3 regions of the Brevibacillus sp. NPDC003359 genome follow, and region 3 is predicted to be linked to each of the others. Evidence: riboswitches for the same ligand, from Rfam matches in the RefSeq annotation. Region 3 holds a riboswitch; each other region holds the start of a gene.
The links. Region 3 has a riboswitch for cobalamin ahead of nrdI (class Ib ribonucleoside-diphosphate reductase assembly flavoprotein NrdI). Riboswitches for the same ligand answer to the same signal wherever they lie in the genome.
Positions count from the first base shown of each region.

Region 1: linked by a shared signal. The riboswitch ahead of ACFYU8_RS08490 (ABC transporter substrate-binding protein) and the one ahead of nrdI (class Ib ribonucleoside-diphosphate reductase assembly flavoprotein NrdI) in region 3 are both predicted to bind cobalamin.
Region 2: linked by a shared signal. The riboswitch ahead of cobO (cob(I)yrinic acid a,c-diamide adenosyltransferase) and the one ahead of nrdI (class Ib ribonucleoside-diphosphate reductase assembly flavoprotein NrdI) in region 3 are both predicted to bind cobalamin.

Region 1 covers NZ_JBIAOR010000001.1:1,808,633-1,812,758, forward strand. The annotation lists gene ACFYU8_RS08480 (ABC transporter ATP-binding protein) at 1-691, opposite strand, end outside; gene ACFYU8_RS08485 (FecCD family ABC transporter permease) at 701-1,738, opposite strand; gene ACFYU8_RS08490 (ABC transporter substrate-binding protein) at 1,740-2,717, opposite strand; cobalamin riboswitch at 2,874-3,022, opposite strand; gene ACFYU8_RS08495 (MBL fold metallo-hydrolase) at 3,160-4,107, opposite strand.
Region 2 covers NZ_JBIAOR010000012.1:100,038-104,163, reverse strand. The annotation lists gene cobS (adenosylcobinamide-GDP ribazoletransferase) at 1-256, opposite strand, end outside; gene cobU (bifunctional adenosylcobinamide kinase/adenosylcobinamide-phosphate guanylyltransferase) at 253-792, opposite strand; gene cobD (threonine-phosphate decarboxylase CobD) at 789-1,904, opposite strand; gene cobO (cob(I)yrinic acid a,c-diamide adenosyltransferase) at 1,901-2,449, opposite strand; cobalamin riboswitch at 2,612-2,827, opposite strand; gene ACFYU8_RS23520 (M15 family metallopeptidase) at 3,011-3,703, shown strand; gene ACFYU8_RS23515 (LeuA family protein) at 3,811-4,126, opposite strand, start outside.
Region 3 covers NZ_JBIAOR010000001.1:1,055,683-1,059,808, forward strand. The annotation lists gene nrdE (class 1b ribonucleoside-diphosphate reductase subunit alpha) at 1-1,960, opposite strand, end outside; gene nrdI (class Ib ribonucleoside-diphosphate reductase assembly flavoprotein NrdI) at 1,947-2,306, opposite strand; cobalamin riboswitch at 2,468-2,665, opposite strand; gene ACFYU8_RS04635 (alpha/beta hydrolase) at 2,836-3,657, shown strand; gene ACFYU8_RS04640 (ACT domain-containing protein) at 3,689-4,126, opposite strand, start outside.

The DNA.
Region 1 (4,126 bases), 750 kb from region 3:
TTCTGTCACTTTGCAAGATGTCTTTTGGTGTGCCGACACTCATCTGCTTTCCTTTATGAAGCATCAAAATACGATCGCAGTATAGGGAGGCTAGATTCAGATCGTGCAGCACAGCAATGACCGTCACCTGCGTCGTCTTTTGCCATTTTCGCACGATGTCCATGAGTTGAATCTGATAGCCGATATCGAGGTAAGTCGTGGGTTCATCGAGCAACAGCACCTGAGGTCTTTGGATCAATGCTTTTCCCAAAGCTACACGCTGCTTTTCCCCACCACTCAACTGATCCAGTATGCGATCTTCCAAATGTTCAAGACCGAGCATCTGTACGATTTCATCAATGAGCGATGCGACATCCTGCTTCTCTTCCCCCAACCAATTTTGGTAAGGAAAGCGCCCCATCTCCAACACCTCTCGGACACGAAAGCCGACTGGCGGCAGTCCTTCTTGCTCCAAAACAGCCAGTATTTTGGCAAGCTCTTTGCGTGGATATGAATGAAGCTTTTTCTCTTGAAGCAAAATGCCTCCTGCATCTGCCTTGATGACACCTGAAATGATTTTTAGCAAGGTGGATTTACCGCTTCCATTGGGCCCGATGATGCCAAAAAATTCTCCCTTGTCCACGCAAAAATCGATTCCGTGCAAAACAGGCGCATCCTGATACGATTTTTGCAAGTTGCGCACATTGATCATAAGCTTACGTTACCTCTTCCTAAAGCGTTTATTTTGCTTCAATAAATAGGCGAAAAACGGGGCTCCCAGAAATGCTGTTACGACACCGAGCGGGATTTCCGTTGGACTCAGCAGCATTCTGGCAAGTGTGTCGGCCCACAGCACATAAATACCGCCGCAGATCGCAGCCATCGGCAGTAAAATACGGTAGTCAGGACCAACCAGCAATCGGACGAGATGCGGTACCACCAGACCAACGAACCCGATAATTCCCGCGATAGAAACCGCCGCTGCAGTCAGGAGGGTCGAGACAACCAGAACCACCAGCTTCGTTCGATCAACATGGACGCCGAGATGCGCAGCCTGCCGCTCCCCCAAAGCAAATAGGTTCAAGGAGCGCGCATAGCTCACGAGCACCGTTCCCCCTATGACCAAGTACGGAATCAAAACATACGTGAAGGCCCAACCGCGAAATGACAGACTCCCCATAAGCCAGAATACAATCTCATTCACGGTCTGATCGGATAGCGACACCATAAAGGAAACGAGCGAGCCAAGAAAAGCCTGCACCACTACACCAGACAAAATTAAGGTCTCCGTTTGTAGCTTTCCTTGCGTGTTCGCGAGGCCCAGTACGATCCATAAACTGAGCAGTCCGGTAAGAAAAGCGACGACAGGCGTGCTCCATGCACCCAAAAAGGTGATTTGCAAGCCAAAAAGGATCAAGAAGGCTGCCCCGACAGCAGAACCCGATGCCACGCCCATCGTAAAAGGATCTGCTAGTGGATTGCGCAAAACTCCCTGAAAGCCCGCTCCCGCAAGTGACAAGCAGGCACCAATCAAGACAGCCAATACAACGCGTGGAAAACGAACCTTCATAACAATTTGCTCAGAAGACTCCGGCCACGTTACTGTGATCCACTCAGACAAACCCGGGATCTGATGGAGCAGGATGAGCCATACTTGCGAAATGGGTAGGTGTGCCGCTCCCATCGAGATACTGATGACTATCGATGCCAGAAGGACGAGACAGCTTACTCCTCCCCATACGAACAATCTCTTCTTCATTTTATTTCACCAAGTCAGGGTAAATCGCCTTGGCAACTTCGATCAAGCCTTGTGTAATACGCGGACCAGGACGGGAAAGAATATTTTGGTCCATGCCAAAGATTTGTTTCTCACGGATCGCCTTCATCTTATCCCAGCCATTGCGATTCGCGATCATATCCTCCAGCTTGACGCCAGTCTTTTCATCGGTAATGCCGCTCGCGTACAAAATGACGTCTGGGTCGTTTTGCAAAATCTTTTCCTCACTGATCGGATTCCAGCCCTCGGTGTCAGACGCAATGTTTGTCGCTCCAGCCAGTGTGATGAGCTCATCCATGAACTCGCCTTTACCGACTGTCCAGCCTGGGGAAAATTCCAAGTATACCTTTTTCTTCTCTTCCGGTTTTACATTTTTCACTGCTTCTTGAACGTACGCGATGTCTTTCTTCATTTGCGCCACGACTTTTTCGGCTTGTTCTTGCTTGTTGGTAATAACTCCCATCGCCAAAATGTTGTTCAGGATGTCATCCATCTTTGTCGGATGGGTAATATAGACAGGCATTCCGAGAGATTTTAGTTTGTCTGCGACTGGCTTCTCCATCGAAATCCCGCCGATGACCATATCTGGAGTCTGAGCGAGAATGGCTTCTTCATTCGGTTTGACGACTCCGCCAATTTTTGGTTTCGCCTTCGCCGCATCTGGATAATCGTCATAATCTGAAACCGCTACGATCCGTTCTGCCAAGCCTAAGGCGAACAAAATCTCTGTCTCGGCAGGTGATGTCGAGACGATTCGCTCAGGGGCTTTTGCAAAGGTCACTTCTTTTCCTGTCGCATCCGTGACGGTCAATGGATACGTTGTTTGTTTGGCAGGCTGCACGGCCGCGTTCTCTTGCGGTGCGCTTGTTTGCCCACCTGGTGCCGGTTGACTGTTACCCGCACAACCTGCGAGACTCGCTGCAACCAATAGTGGGATCATGAATCGCAATGAACGTTTCATATAGTAAACTTCCTTTCTGCATGTCTGATTGACTGTCATTTCCCATAAAAAAATCGACCCTTGCTTCCGTTCGGAAATCAAAGGGTCGGCACTTCAGGGCAAACAGACTTAATGGTCTGCTTCCTGAAATAGGCCGATCCTTTCCGCGAAGGCAACAGGCACTAAAACAAACAGGCAGGTCTCCTGGCTTACGGCTGAGGAATAAACCGCTTTACAGTGGCGGGACCGCGTCGGATTTTCACCGACTTCCCTTTTCACCCGGTCTTCTGGTATAAAGACGAGGCACCTGTTTGCTGTTACGTTTGAAATTGTTACAGTCCATGACTCATCCTACATCATAGCACTCCTTGGATGAAAAAAGAATGACAAACACTCTGTGAACGCCATCTTGCTTCCTAAAAATGAAAAACGCCTGAACAAAAGGTTCAGGCAATTGTAACGCTTATTTCCCTCGTTTCTGCAAATAATCTAGAATGCCCATGGAGCATACTTGCAAATCGAGCTTGAGCACTTCGAAAACATCGTGATCACTGTTGATGCCTTGTGACTGTAGATGATCAGCGACTCGTTCAAATAACTTATGAGACAGCTCATCGTATGTTTGTCCAGCAGCAAGCGCTGACTTTCCTTCCGCTACAAACACGGGGAGCCACTCATGTAATTGGCGGTACGCGTCATCTACCTGCTCTGACATCCCAAAATGACCAAAGTAAATGCGACTCAGCTTGCGAGCTTCATAACGTCTTAGAGAAGCTAACACGGCCTCCGGGTCAAACTGATTCGGGGAAGTCGATGGTAGCACGAGGTGTATGCCATCCTTTTTAAGCTGTGGATAGAGAACGCCTGCCGTATCACCTGTGAACATGCCACGGCTTACTGGATCATAGATGCTGAAGTGATGATTGGCGTGACCTGGCGAATCCAGAAACTCCAACACGCAATTCTCTCCGATCTTTAGTGTATCTCCATCCCCGCGAATCAAAATCCGATCTTTGGGAACAGCCTCAATCGGATCAAACAAACGATCAAAATCATCATGATAAACGGCTCTCGCCCCTGTAATCAGTCGACTCGGATCTACGAGATGTCGTGCACCTTTTGGATGGACAACGACCTTTGCATTCGGGCAATCCTTCAGAAACAGTCCGGCTCCTCCCGCATGATCCAAGTGAATGTGCGTCACGATGATGTATTTTACTTGTTCCGTCGTATAACCGAGCTTGGCGAGACCGGCCTTGATATAAGGAACGGAGGGGCTTGGCCCTGTTTCTACCAATGTGAGCTCGTCTTCCGCGATCACATATGTCCCCGTACGTTCCGCCCAGCCCATATCGAAACCGTCTATTAAATGGATGCGTTCCCCTAAATAGATTGGCTGTGTTGCTTGCATGTAAATACTCCTCCTTTTC
Region 2 (4,126 bases), on a different contig from region 3:
CATCCGCTAGATCCATCCAACCATCCAGATGCAGACCACCTGTCACATAAACCCATGCGACCAACGTCAAAACAGCGGCGAGCCAAGGACTAAATAGCAACAATCCCGCCTGATAAACACCCCATAGCAATAAACCTATGACCAAGCCGACTGCGGGATACCAGTTGACGCTTTTTCTCCATGCTTCCTCTGAAGGACGCAGACACGGAACCGGAATACGGGTAAAAAACGAGATCGCGTGTAAAAATGCATTCATCCTTTGATCCTCCACGGTATCCCCGACAAAACTGCGTAGACGGCGTCCGCTTGTCGCGCACTTCTCTGATTGACATCGCCCAGCACATCCGCGAACCATCTGCCCAAACGACTCAAGGCTACACCGCCCAATCCGACCTCGCTAGTGACGGCAATTACTTTTTGCGGGGAATTCTGCACGAGGAACAGCCATGCCTCTGCTTCCTGCAACAGGGATTGCGTGTGTGATGCACTTCTCCATTCCGACTCATCCACGCTCATCAACCGATTACTCACCCAGGTGGACAGACAATCGATCAACACCACATCATATTGCTCACTGAATGCGTGGTAATCGGTCAATCGCTCTCCTACCTCCACACAGCCCCATTCCAGCGGACGACGTGCCTGATGCAGCTCAATTCTCTGCTTCATTTCATCATCCCAAGCCTGGCCTGTCGCCACGTACAGGACTCGACTGCCCAACGTCATCGCAAGCTCTTCCGCGTAGCGGCTTTTTCCTGAACGGACACCACCTGTTACCAGCACCAAGCTCATCGCTGTTCACTTCCTTCCGCATGGACCTCGCGGAGCGCTGCCAGAAGTCGTTCATTTTCCTCTCGTCCACGCACTGCAATTCTCACATCATGCGCCGTCAAACCTGGATACATCGCGCAATTGCGGATCAGAACGCCTTTATTGCCGAGCCGTGCCTGCAACTGTTCTGCTGGCAATCCTTCCGGCGAACGCAGCAACAAAAAGTTCGCCTCACCCGGCCATACCTGCCAGCCCAACTCACTGCGGATGCAATCGTTCAAATACGCACGTTCTGCTTTTATGAGCCTGCGCGTTTGTTCCTCGTATGCCCGCTCTTGCAAGCACAGTTCTCCAGCCAAAAGGGCCAGTGCATTCACGCTCCAGCTCACTTGCTTCTGGCGCATCTTCGCAATGACATCCGGATGCGCAATCGCATAGCCCAGGCGCAATCCCGGGATCGCGTACATTTTCGTCATCGAACGCATCAAAATCACCCGGGGAAAGCGCTCCAGCTGCATCATCAATGTATACTGACGCTCCTCTTCCACAAAATCGAGGAAAGCCTCATCCACGATGAGCCACGTATTGGTCTCTTTCGTCCATTCCGCCATTTGGTGTAGCTCATCCGGTTGATACAGGATTCCCGTCGGATTGTTTGGCGACCCGACAAATACGAGGTCAGATTGCGCAAAAAGAGTGTGCAGCTCTGTAGGATCGGGCTTGTACCCGTTCGCTTCCTTCCCGAAGCAGCCAATGACACGAGCACCATACTGCTCGGAAAGTTGCGCGTATTCCGAAAAGCATGGATAAACCACACCGACTGTTTTCGGCGAAAGACCGAGAATGGCCAGGGCCATGGCCTCCGCTGCACCATTGGCAGGCAACAACCATTCCTCCGACACTTGCAGCCGTTTCGCCAGCGCACGACGAAACACACGATGTCCAGGGTCTGGGTAATGCGCTACAGCAGCCAGCGAAGCCAGCAGCATCTCACGAACGTTTGCTGGCATCCCCAGCGGATTAATATTGGCACTGTAATCCAGAAACTGGCCAGGATCTCTCCCGAAGCGCTGCGCTGCTGTCCATACATCTCCGCCATGACCGTACGTTTCGATTACACCTGCGCTTGTCAAAACTCTACCCCCAGCACAGCCGGAATCCCTTCATCGTAGTAATGCTTGATTGGCTTCATTTCTGTCACCAGATCGGCTATGTCCAAAATCTCCTGCTTCGCGCTTCGCCCCGTAATGACGAGATGGATATGACTTGGCCTATTTTGAATCGCTTCCAATACATCGGACAACGGCAACACATCATCAATCGGGAAGCGGTCAATCGCCAATGCATTATTCAGCTCATCCAGAATGACGACGTCGTACTCTCCGGAAGCGAGCTTTTCGCTCGCAAACGCCCACGCTTCTTTCAGTGCCTGGCGATGCTCCTCCGGTGTCTTCGTCCAGGTGAAGCCGATGCCCTTTTGCACAATCTCGATGCCCAATTTATCAAAAATAATCTTTTCTCCGTACGTACGCTCCGGCGACTTGATGAATTGAACCATCAGCACCTTTTTCCCGCGCCCTGTCGCCCGCACAGCCAACCCGACTGCTGCCGTTGTTTTTCCTTTGCCGTCTCCTGTGTAAACAAGAAGTAAGCCCCGCTTCTTATCGTTTTTCTCCATCGTTACCACCTCAAAAAGTGACGTATTTTACTCCGCTGTTTGATCCATACTTTCCGAAGCCAACAAAAAAAGCGCTCTGTTTCCCCCAGTACGTAAGGAAAAACAAAGCGCGGATAGCCGAATGCAACAATCCTCACCTCTTCCTTTGACCCGAAGGAAATCAGTGTAAACATAAAACAGGCAGGTCTCCTGGCTTGAGGATCATCGCTCTTCTTCTCCTTCCCGCTCCCGGATGGGCAGTGGATGGCATGATGCCTTGAAGAACAGCTACTCTCTTACAGTGGCGGGACCGCGTTGGCTTTTCACCAAACTTCCCTTTTAACCTTGCTCCTGCGAATCGGTTTCGCAAAAACAAGGACCTGTTTCTCTTCCATATGTAAATGTCATTCGTTTCGTTGACAAGCACTTGCTTTAATAATAGCAAAAGCTACCGAGGATTCAAGCAAAAGCTGCCGAATCGTCGCAGGTCTCTATTTGCAGAAAATTTCATATCATCACCGTTTACTTACCTGACGATTTTCGTTACCCTATTGGCAAAACATTCGAAAGTGGTGAGCAGTCATGCTATTTCCTCCTATCCCCAAAATAACAGACATGGTCCTGCCAAGCCCACTGCCGATAAGAGAATGCGGCGAACCGATGATCCCACTCTCTTCCCTTTCTGCCCAAATCACGGTCTATCCAGCCTACTACCACGAGGGCTATGCCGGAACGCAGCCAGATGCTTTTTTGCGAGAAGGGGCAACACACAAGCTCGCCATGGCAGCCGCGCAACTGCCTGTTGGCTACAAGCTCGTCGTATTGGACGGCTGGCGCTCGTTCGAGGTACAAGCATCGTTGTATAATCGTTTCTGTGAAGCCTTACTTTTACAAGGCTGGCAAGAAGGTCCCGCCCTCACGGAAGAATCGAGCAAATTCGTCGCTTATCCAACAACAGACCTCTCCAAACCATCCCCTCACCTATCCGGTGGCGCAGTCGATCTGACTATCGCAGGACCTGATGGCTGGCTGGAGATGGGGACAGCCTTCGATGATTTCAGTGAAAGGGCTGCGACTCGCCATTATGAAGAACTCGTAGAACCCACACAAAAAGACATCGAGATTCGAGACAATCGCCGATTGCTCTATCATTTGATGACCGCTGCCGGATTCGTCAATTATCCGAAAGAATGGTGGCATTTCGAATACGGAACGCGCACCTGGGGTCAAAGAACGCAGCAGGAGCCTATTTATGGCGGAGTTTTGTCCATGTAACCACAAATACTCAGGCATTCAGCCGAAAAAGGCATGAGCCCGGTCGATACCGTACTCATGCCCAGATGGCCGCTCACTTTTCAAACCTGAACAAATTCCTATACCAATTAGGTCACTGGCACTTTCGCAGATGATGTTGAAGCCAATAGGCTCTTATTGTATTCAGGTAACAATACCATATTGGTATATGTACCGCGACCTGACACATAATGATAGGAATGTTCGACACCTGCCGGGATAAAAATAGCGGCTGGACTCTCAACAGTCTTCTCTTCTTCACCGAGTTGAACATGACACACCAGGCCAGTGCCATCAGGTGCGTCTCCCCAAAAGAGGAAGGCACTGTCACAATGATGCGCATGCCTGTCCACGTGTTTTTCAGGAGCACTGGACAAATCACATAATTCAAATATCCTTTGGATC
Region 3 (4,126 bases):
TATTCACGTGCAACACGGTCGAGATTCCTTGATCGATGTGCTCTTGAATTTCGGCAATCAGATCAATCACTTTGAATTGATCAATGACATACGCCGATTTGTAGTAAAAATAGTTTTCCTGCGACAAGTACGGCATCGGGTAATACGTCGTTGAATTGGCATACGTTCTCGTCTCGATATGCTCGACGATTGGCATCACGCTAGAAGTCGCATTCTGAATGTAGGAAATGCTCTGTGTCGGTGCAATCGCCAAACGATACGCATGGTAAACGCCATGCTTTTGCACTTTTTGCTGTAGTTCCGCCCAATCCGCTGGCGTCGGAATGTGCATTCCTTCAAAGAGAAGCTTTGCTTTCTCCGTCCGCGGGCTGTAATCGTTGGTTACGTATTTCGTAAAATAAGTGCCTTTGGCATATTCCGATTGTTCAAAGCCCAAGAAGGTCTGCTCTGTTTCCTTGGCAATTTCCATGCTTTTTTCCAAGGAGTAGAAGTTCATCATCATGAAAAACGTACGAGCGAAATCTTTCGCTTCTTCACTCTCATAGGCGATTCTGTTCTTTGCCAGATAACCGTTTAGGTTCATCGCCCCGAGACCGACTGAGTGCAGCTCACGGTTCGCCTTTTGAACGCCTGGAGCGTTTTCTACACGCGTCATGTCGCTCACGGATGTAATGGCTTCGATCCCTTCGTGGACGGATTCACGGATCATTTTGCGTTCCATCACGTTGACGATATTGAGCGATGCCAGATTGCAGCTAATATCTCGACGGATGATATCCATTTCGCCGTAATTGGCAATCGTCGAAGTTTCCTGTAGCTGGAAGATCTCCGTGCACAGGTTGGACATTTTCACCGATCCGAGATCTTTCAGCGCATGGTTGTTGTTCGCATTCGTTTTGTTCATGATGTACGGATAGCCCGATTCCATTTGGATCATCGCGATTTTGGTCAACATCTCGCGTGCGCTCATCACTGTCTTTTTCTTGATGCGATCGTTTGCCAAGAGCTCCTCGTACATGTCATCGAGGTCCATATCATCCAGATGCACGCCGTATTCTTTGTACACGGAGTACGGAGCAAACACAGTCAATGGCTTATTTTCCTCAGCCAGCTTGTAGAAAACGTTTGGTACGATCAGGCCGATGGACAACGTTTTGATGCGTGCTTTTTCATCTGCATTGATTTTTTTGCAATCGAGAAACTCGTTGATATCCCAGCCGAAGATGTTGTAGTACGCTGCACCTGAGCCTTTGCGTTGTCCCATTTGATCCGCGTAGGAAAACGCATCTTCCAACAGCTTGAGAACTGGCATGACACCTTTTGCTGCGCCCTCGACGCCTTTAATCGGCTCTCCTCGTCCGCGAAGCTTGGACAGGTTCACAGCTACACCGCCGCCAATTTTGGATAGCTGCATACAAGTTCCCAAAATAAAGTTGATAGAGTTCAGGGAATCATCCATTTCGAGCAGGAAGCAGGAGACCATTTCTCCACGGCGGCTTTTACCTGCGTTCAGGAACGTTGGTGTAGCCGGCTGCAAGCGTTGATCCATCATGGAAACCGTTAAACGCTTAGCGAGCTCAAAGTTACCTTGTCCAAGGGACAGTGCCACTACGGCCACCCGGTCTGGATACTGCTCCAAATACATTGATTTATCGTTCGTTTTCAAGGCGTAATCTTTATAAAATTTGGAGATAGCCATGTACGAAGCAAATTGAAAATCAGCGTCATAGGCCAAACGGAAAACTTCATCGACCTGTTCAACAGTGTAAGTTTCATAGACGTTTTCATAGAAATCATTCTCGATCAAATAGTCCATTCGTTCTTTGACACTGCCAAAGGTCATCGTGTTGGACTGCACTTCTTCCATGAAGACCGCAACCGCTTCCCGATCCTTTTCCAGTTGGTAAAATCCGTCGTTGCCACGCTGCATCAGTTCGTTGTTCAATTCAATATGCCGCAATTGCTGCCACCCCACTCGTAAATTGTTCCACATCCCGGCCGGTACCGGACAGTTCAAATTTAGAAATCACCGGAACACCATATTCGCTCGCGATCGTATCCGCACTTTTGGCAAAGCTAGCTCCCCAGTTGCGGTTCCCGCTGGCGGATACCCCGCGCAGATGGACATGATTTCGCTTCAGGAAAGTCGCCACCGTCTCCGGCACTTGTCCGAATCCCGTCGTGTACGTAATCAAAATGAATGGCTCGTCCAACACCATATCTTGATCAATTTCCACATGTGGCAAATTAATTTTGTTGACGAATCTTCGGACGTTTCCTGTTTTTGAATCATAAGCGATTAACATGTCCCTCATCCTATCCTGCTATTTTTACTCTGTATGTATGATATTTAGCCAAAGTAAAAGCGCATCCGACGTTTACATGCCGAATGCGCGTGATGACTTCCATCTAGCAATTCGCCAATGCGAATTGAGCGCTCGAACACTTCCCTATCTCCCGTAGGTTAAACAGTGTAAGCGGTTAGGCAGGTCTCCTGGCTCTGGATCATCGCTCCATTTTCACCTTCCCGATCCTTCATGATCAGTGGCATTATTCGCAAATGGAACTCTCTCATTACAGTGGCGGGACCGCGTCGGATTCACACCGACTTCCCTATTAAGTCTACCAAATCTGGCTGGTAAACACCTTACCGCATCAATATGTAGTTGGTAAAACTTACTTTACCTCAATATATCGTAGGAGTCAAGCTCAGTATGCGCTCTTTTCGAAAACTAACTATTCTCGTTTTTCGGCTATTGCCAATCTCTGGTTTTCGTCCATATAATAGATTTTGTGCGTGTTGGTTAGCCATGGAGAGATTGGAGTGTAGCCCTCATGAAAAGCACTGACTATCAACCTGTTGTCATTCCTCGATCGTACAGTAAAATCATGACGTATCAAGAGCGTGACTATCACATTTTCGTAAGTATACCTGCCGATTCCCCTCCGGAATCAGGCTTTCCCGTCATATATTTGTTAGATGGCAATTCTCTTTTTGCAACTATGACAGAAGCGATACGGATACAATCACGCGGCCCTGAACGAACCGGCGTGTATCCTGCTATCGTCGTCGGGATTGGATATCCAACAGACGGGCCGTTCCATCCTGCCCGTTTCTTTGATTACACGTATGAGGTTCCCACCTCGGAGCTACCTGGCAACCCAAGAGGGGCGGAGTGGCCTCAGATGGGAGGAGCAGAGCAGTTCCTCGCCTTTTTGGAGGAGGAGCTCAAGCCTAGCATCGAAAACGACTTCCCCATCGATCGGACACAGCAAGCGATTTTTGGCCATTCGCTAGGTGGCTTGTTTGTCTTGCATGTACTTTTGTCGAGACCACATGCTTTTCAACGGTATATTGCGGGCAGTCCTTCCATCCACTGGAATGAGAGCGTACTGCTTGCGAAGGAGAGTCAATTACCGACCCTGCTGACCGATGACCTCGACGTCCATGCGCTTCTCACCATTGGGGAATTGGAAAACGATGGCCGATTCTTTGTCAAAGAAAAATCTCTGGCGATGGTCGAACGATTGTCCTCCATGGGCAACGGTCAAATCAAAGCTTCCTTTAAAGAATTTGCCGACGAAAATCATTCGTCCGTTTTGCCAGTCTTAATTAGCCAAGGACTTACATTCGCTACGAAAAAAACTGCCCGCTAAAAACGGGCAGTTTTTGTTTATCATGATTCGCTTACTGTAGAGATAGCACTTTGGTGATTTTGGGTAGCTCTTCGATGGCAGATACAATCGTCGGTGTAATCTCTTCATCGGTCACAGAGATAAGCAGGGCATTCTTCCCTTTTTGCTCGCGCGATACATTCAACTTAGATACATTGATTTGATGATCGGCCAATTTTCGTGAGACATCATAAATCACGCCCGGATAATCGATATGGTGGACCAACAATCCATGAGCCCCTGGAGGTATGCGACACGCGCAGTAATTGATTTCACTGATGTACACTTCTCTCCAGTCTTGCGCAAAGGTGTACTTGTTCGGTCCTACCCGCAAAACCGCCAAATGATTCGCATATTCGCCGGAGCTATGTTGGACAGAAACCTTCGTCCCGAGTCCTTCCACTAGCAGTGTTGCGATTGCCTCTTTATTTTCATGAGCAAGAATACTTAA